Regions from separate parts of the Streptomyces sp. NPDC058279 genome, predicted to be linked through region 1. Evidence: riboswitches for the same ligand, from Rfam matches in the RefSeq annotation. Region 1 holds a riboswitch; the other holds the start of a gene.
What was found. Region 1 has a riboswitch for cobalamin ahead of ACFVXJ_RS18935 (energy-coupling factor ABC transporter permease). Riboswitches for the same ligand answer to the same signal wherever they lie in the genome.

Region 1 (3,385 bases):
CCGTCCCCGCGCTACTTCCGGCGGATCGTGGTCAGGCAGCCCTTGGCGAAGCCGTTCACCGCGTCGTCCAGCGCCTTGAGGCTCTCGGGCGTGGGGGGCTTGTGCGCCTCCCCGGTGACCGTGATGTCCAGCATGAGGTTGCTGTCCCGCACCCGTAGCTGCCTGACCTGGCGCTGGTCGTCCGGCTTGGTGTAGGCGAGCCGGTACGCCTCCTTGCCCACGCCCTCGACGTCCACCGGGGCGCCGCCCGGCGCGTCCTTGCCCGCGTCGCCCCGCACCTTGGCGAAGACCTCCTTCGCCTCGTCCACGCTCGGGACGTAGGCGAAGTCCAGCTCCACCTTGGCGCCGCCGTAGGTCGCGGGGCCGCGCTGGACGAGCTGCTGGACGCACTCGGCGCCCGGGTAGCCCCCGGTGGTCCTGCGGGTGCGGTCGGCGACGTCCTCGCGGGCCCCGAGCGGGTCGGCCAGTTTGCCGTACGGCAGCGCGTTGCATATCTCGTCCGTGGCGACCCAGGGGTAGCCGCCCTTGCCCTCCTGGGAGACCTGCTGGTCGCCGCCGCCCCCGCAGGCGGTGGCCGCGAGGACGAGGGCCGCGGTGCCGACGGCATGACGGTGAAGGCGGGTGTGAAGGCGGTGACGGCGCATCCGGTGCTCCCCTGTCGCACGGTCCATGTCCAGGCCGCCACCTTGCCAGGAAAGGCGCGCCGCCACCGGGTGATCCGTGCAACCGCGGCGGCCTCCGGGGCGTCTTCGGCAGTGTCACCCTTGTCCCCGTCTCCCAGAATCGAGGGGACGTCATGCAGCACGTACGTCGCCGTCAGGTCACCGCACTGCTCGCGGGCGCTCTGCTCACCGCCGGGGTCGCGCTCGCGGCGCCGGCCTCCGCCGCCACCGGTACGACACTGGTCACCAACGCCCGTTGGGGCGGCCACTGCACCTACGACCGGCTGGTGATCGACCTCCAGGGAACCGCCCCGCCGGTCACCGTCACACCCGTCTCCCAACTGGTCTACGACGGGTCCGGCAAGCCCGTCCCGCTGCCGGGGAAGTACTTCCTGGAGATCAGGCTGCACCCGGCCGCCGCGCACGACGCCGCCGGTCAGAACGTCTACGTGGGACCCAAGCTCCAGCAGATCGCCCTGAGCAAGCTCAAGGGCATCGCCCTGACCGGCGACTTCGAGGGGTACGTCACCTTCGGCGCCGCCTTCGACACCCCGCCCACCTACAACACGAGCGTGCTGCACGCCCCGGAGCGGTTCGTCCTGGACTTCCCGCACCCGGCCACCTGCTGACCCGTCAGGTGCATGAGTTCCCACCACCCTGCGTTCCGCCGGGCGCGGCCGCCGGCGGGCGCGCCCGGAAGGGGCGGGTTGTGACCCGTCCGCCCGGCCGACTAGGGTCATGGGGCCTTGGTGTTCGGGAAACCGGTGGGAAACCGGTGCGGCCCTCGCCACTGTGATCGGGAAGTCCGGCTCCACTCTCCCCCAGACCCACCGTCCGGGAGGTGCCCCCAGCGGGAAGCCACTGGGCCCGCGCGGGAGACCGCACGGCCCCGGGAAGGCGGAGCCAGGGCAGCGGCACCCGTGAGCCAGGAGACCGGCCAGGGCGCGTCGTCCATCCACGAGGTGCTGGAGAGGTCTCCCCACTCATGCATATCGCCGAGGGCTTCTTGCCCCCGTTGCACGCGGCCGCCTGGGGCGTCGCGTCCGCTCCCTTCGTCGTACACGGTGTCCGCGCCCTGACCCGCGAGGTGAAGGCGAACCCGGAGAGCACGCTGCTGCTCGGGGCGTCGGGGGCGTTCACCTTCGTCCTGTCGGCCCTGAAGATCCCCTCGGTCACCGGCAGTTGTTCCCACCCCACCGGGACGGGGCTCGGCGCGATCCTGTTCCGGCCCCCGGTGATGACGGTGCTGGGGACCATCACCCTGCTGTTCCAGGCCCTGTTGCTGGCGCACGGCGGGCTGACCACCCTCGGTGCGAACGCCTTCTCGATGGCGATCGCCGGGCCCTGGGCGGGGTACGGGGTCTACCGGCTGCTCAAGCGGTTCGACGTGCCGCTGATGGTGACGGTCTTCTTCGGCGCGTTCTTCGCCGACCTCGTCACGTACTGCGTGACCAGTGTGCAACTGGCGCTGGCCTTCCCGGACCCGGCGAGCGGTTTCCTCGGCGCGCTCGCGAAGTTCGGCGGCATCTTCGCCATCACGCAGATCCCGCTGGCCGTCAGCGAGGGGCTGTTGACCGTGCTCGTCATGCGGCTGCTGATGCAGTCCAGCAAGTCGGACCTGGTCCGGCTGGGCGTCGCCAAGCTGACGGCCCGCGGCCGCGACGCGCAGGAGGCGGCGGCCTGATGAGCGGCACGAGCAAGAACACGAAGATCAACGCCCTGCTGCTGCTCCTGGTGGCCGCGCTCGCCGTCCTGCCGATCGCGTTGGGCATGGGCGAGGGCAAGAAGGAGCCCTTCGCGGGCGCCGACAGTCAGGCCGAGTCGGCGATCACCGAGATCAGGCCGGACTACAAGCCGTGGTTCTCCCCGCTGTACGAACCCCCCTCCTCGGAGGTCGAGTCGGCCCTGTTCGCCTTGCAGGCGGCCCTCGGCGCCGGCGTGCTCGCCTACTACTTCGGGCTGCGCAGGGGCCGCCGCCAGGGGCTCGCCCAGGCGGGCGGCCCACAGGACGCTCCGACGCCCCCGGCACCCCCGGCGGAGCACTGACCGGTGCTGCCCATCGACGTGGCGGCGCACGGCAGCCGCTGGCGCCACCGCCATCCGCTGGAGAAGGCGCTGCTCGGGCTCGGGCTCACCGTCACCGCCGTCGGCCTGCCGCCCTGGCCCGGCGGGCCGCTGGTCGCGGCGGCGACCCTGGCCGTGCTCCTCGGCCCGGCCGGGGTGACCGGACGACAGCTGTGGCGGGCCTTCCGGATTCCGCTGGGGTTCTGTTTCACCGGGGCGCTGCCGTTGCTGTTCGCGGTGGGCGGCCCGGCCGGGCCGGTCTCCCTGGCCCCGGACGGGCCCCGGCACGCGGCGGAGTTGCTGCTGCGCACCTCGGCGGCTTCGCTCGGGGTGCTGCTGTTCGCGTTCACCACCCCGGTGTCGGACGTGCTGCCCCGGTTGGTGCGGGCCGGCGTCCCGGCACCGGTGGTGGACGTGGCGCTGGTCATGTACCGGATCGGGTTCCTGCTGCTCGACTCGGTGGCCCAGGTGCACCGGGCGCAGGCGGCCCGGCTCGGCCACACCGGCCGGGCGGCGCTGTGGCGTTCGCTGGCCGGGCTCGCCGCGACCTCGTTCGTCCGGGCCTTCGACCGCGCCGCGCGGCTCCAGGAGGGGCTGGCGGGGCGGGGTTACGACGGGACGCTGCGGGTGCTGGTGCCCGGGGCGGCGCTGTCGTGGCG
Region 2 (3,385 bases), 220 kb from region 1:
CGCTGGCCTGGGACGTGGCGGTGACCCTCACCGCCAGCTACCAGAAGGTCTTCTCCGACAACCCGAAGATCGGCTTCTTCGCACAGCGCGACCTGTACCAGGACGGCATCGACGCCGGAAAGGTCATCAAGCCGGCGAAGGACCTCGCCCAGATGCACACCGTGGTCACCAACGCCACGGTGGACGGCGTGCTGTCGGTGCTCTTCGCCCTGCTCATCGTGATCGTCCTGGTGGACGCCGCCCGGACCTGCGTCAAGGCGGTCCGCGCCCCGCAGGACGTCGCCCTCACCGAAGTCCCCTGGACCGAGTCCCGGATCGTCGCCCCGGCCGGTCTGATCGCGACGCCCGAGGAGCGGGCGGAGCTGGCCGCCGCCGGCCTCGACTCGGGCGGCGGCAAGGCCAAGGAGCCGGTGGCGTGAGCGGCGTCCGGCAGGCGCTGGCCAAGGCCCGTTACTACGTACGGGAGTTCTCCGGCGAGGCCGCCTACGACCGCTACGTGGCCCACGCCCGCTCCCACGCCCCGGACGCCGAGGTCCTCACCCGGCGCGCCTTCGAACGCGCCCGCACCGATGCCCGCGAAGCCGACCCGCGCGAGGGCTTCCGCTGCTGCTGAACCGGCCACGGGCCGCCGCGCGTTCCCCCGGGAAAACGCGGCGGCCCTTTCCGTGCCCCCGGGGCACACTCGACGGTATGGACATCACGATCAGACCGGCGCTGCCGGCGGAGTACGAGGCCCTCGGGGACATCACCGCCCGGGCCTACCTCGGGGACGGCCTCCTCACCTACGGCGCGGACGACCCGTACCTCGCCCGGCTCAAGGACGTGGCGGGACGCGCCGCGACCGCGGCGGCCGAAGTGCTCGTCGCCGTACTCGACGACGGACGCGTGGTGGGCGGGGTGACCTTCGCCGCGCCGGGCAGCGCCCTCTGCGACATCGCCCGCCCCGACGAGGCCGAGTTCCGGATGCTGGCGGTCGCCCGCGAGGGCCGCGGCCGGGGCGCCGGCGAGGCGCTCGTGCGGGCCTGCGTCGACCGCGCCCGGGCCGTGGACGGCGTACGAAGACTCGTGCTGTCGACCACCCCGGACATGCTCGGCGCCCACCGGATCTACGAGCGCCTGGGCTTCGTCCGCTCGCCCGAGCGGGACTGGGAGCCGGTCCCCGACCTCACCTTGCTCACGTACGGTCTCGCGCTGTAGTCGGTGCGCGACACAACATCTAGGGGGTCCCACAGGAGGGTGCCCCCACATGTATGCTCATGCTCGCTGTCGCCGCAGGGGAATCCGGTGCGAATCCGGAACTGTCCCGCAACGGTATGAACTGCGCCCATTGGCGCATCCGAAGTCCGAGGACCTGCCGACAGCGCGCCCGGCTCGACCGAACCGGGTACAGCCACGTCCGGGCCTCGCGGTTGGGCCGGTGGACGCAGCGCGGCGCAAGCGTGCCCGGAGTCGGGGACGCGCCCGCGCGCGCCCGCTCGCGCTCCGCACCGAAGGTGCCCCGGAGCCGAGTGAGGGAGAGCTCCCCCCGTGACCATCGCGCCCGCCGCACCACGCGCCGAGTCCGACCCGTCCGACACCGCGACCACCGGTGGGGGCCATGGGGCCGCGCTGCTGCGCACCCTCACCGAGCTGACGGCCGACCTCCCCGACACCGACCCCGGCCGGGTCGCCGCCGCCGCCCTGCGGGGCCGCAGCGCCGCCGCGGACGAGGCCGAACTGCGGTCGCTGGCCACCGAGGCCGCCGCCGGACTGATCTCCGAGGACCCGGCGTACTCCCGGCTCGCCGCCCGCCTGCTCACGCTGGCCGTGCGCGACGAGGCCGCGGGCCAGGGCGCGACCTCCTTCGCCGCGTCCGTCGCCGTCGGCCACCGCGAGGGCCTGATCGCCGACCGCACGGCCGCGTTCGTCGCCACCCACGCGAGCCGCCTCGACGCGCTGGTCGAGCACGCGCTCACCGAGGGCGCCGACGACCGCTTCGGCTTCTTCGGCCTGCGCACCCTGCACAGCCGTTACCTGCTGCGCCACCCGATCACCCGCCAGGTGATCGAGACCCCGCAGCACTTCATGCTGCGCGTGGCCTGCGGTCTCGCCGCGGACGACAGCGTGCCGGCCGTCGAGGAAGTGGCCTCGCTGTACCGGCTGATGAGCCGCCTGGACTACCTGCCGTCCTCGCCCACCCTCTTCAACTCCGGCACCCGGCACCCGCAGATGTCCTCCTGCTACCTGCTGGACTCCCCGCTGGACGAGCTGGACTCGATCTACGACCGCTATCACCAGGTCGCCCGCCTCTCCAAGCACGCCGGCGGCATCGGTCTGTCGTACTCCCGCATCCGCGCCCGCGGTTCGCTGATCCGCGGCACCAACGGCCACTCCAACGGCATCGTCCCGTTCCTCAAGACCCTCGACGCCTCCGTCGCCGCCGTCAACCAGGGCGGTCGCCGCAAGGGCGCCGCCGCCGTCTACCTGGAGACCTGGCACGCGGACATCGAGGAGTTCCTCGAACTGCGCGACAACACCGGCGAGGACCAGCGCCGTACGCACAACCTGAACCTGGCCCACTGGGTGCCGGACGAGTTCATGCGCCGGGTGAACGCCGACGCCGACTGGTCGTTGTTCTCCCCCGCCGACGTCCCCGAGCTGGTCGACCTGTGGGGCGACGACTTCGACGCCGCCTACCGCAAGGCCGAAGCGGCCGGCCTGGCCCGCAAGACCATGCCCGCCCGCGACCTCTACGGCCGGATGATGCGCACCCTCGCGCAGACCGGCCAGGGCTGGATGACCTTCAAGGACGCCTCCAACCGGACGGCGAACCAGACCGCCGAACCCGGCACCGTCGTCCACTCCTCGAACCTGTGCACCGAGATCATCGAGGTCACCAACGACGGCGAGACCGCCGTGTGCAACCTGGGCTCGGTCAACCTCGGCGCCTTCGTCCTGGCAGAGTCGGGCGACATCGACTGGGAGCGGCTGGACGAGACCGTCCGCACCGCCGTCACCTTCCTCGACCGCGTCGTGGACATCAACTTCTACCCGACCGAGCAGGCCGGCCGCTCCAACGCCCGCTGGCGCCCGGTGGGTCTGGGCGCGATGGGCCTCCAGGACGTCTTCTTCCGACTGAAGCTCCCCTTCGACTCCCCCGAGGCGAAGGCCCTGTCCACCAAGCTCTCCGAGCGGATCATGCTGGCCGCCTACGAGGCGTCCTGCGACCTCGCCGAGCGCAGCGGCCCGCTCCCCGCCTGGGAGCAGACCCGTACCGCCCGCGGTGTCCTGCACCCGGACCACTACGACGTCGAGCTGAACTGGCCGGAGCGCTGGGACGCGCTGCGCGCCCGGGTCGCGAAGACCGGCATGCGCAACTCGCTGCTGCTCGCCATCGCCCCGACGG

Region 2: linked by a shared signal. The riboswitch ahead of ACFVXJ_RS19875 (ribonucleoside-diphosphate reductase subunit alpha) and the one ahead of ACFVXJ_RS18935 (energy-coupling factor ABC transporter permease) in region 1 are both predicted to bind cobalamin.

The regions. Positions count from the first base shown of each region.
Region 1 covers NZ_JBHVYA010000009.1:90,129-93,513, forward strand. Annotated here, with positions in the region: gene ACFVXJ_RS18925 (hypothetical protein) at 12-671, opposite strand; gene ACFVXJ_RS18930 (hypothetical protein) at 797-1,291, shown strand; cobalamin riboswitch at 1,393-1,619, shown strand; gene ACFVXJ_RS18935 (energy-coupling factor ABC transporter permease) at 1,648-2,346, shown strand; gene ACFVXJ_RS18940 (energy-coupling factor ABC transporter substrate-binding protein) at 2,346-2,708, shown strand; gene cbiQ (cobalt ECF transporter T component CbiQ) at 2,712-3,385, shown strand, end outside.
Region 2 covers NZ_JBHVYA010000009.1:306,041-309,425, forward strand. Annotated here, with positions in the region: gene ACFVXJ_RS19860 (carbon starvation CstA family protein) at 1-419, shown strand, start outside; gene ACFVXJ_RS19865 (CstA-like transporter-associated (seleno)protein) at 416-613, shown strand; gene ACFVXJ_RS19870 (GNAT family N-acetyltransferase) at 691-1,197, shown strand; cobalamin riboswitch at 1,218-1,374, shown strand; gene ACFVXJ_RS19875 (ribonucleoside-diphosphate reductase subunit alpha) at 1,528-3,385, shown strand, end outside.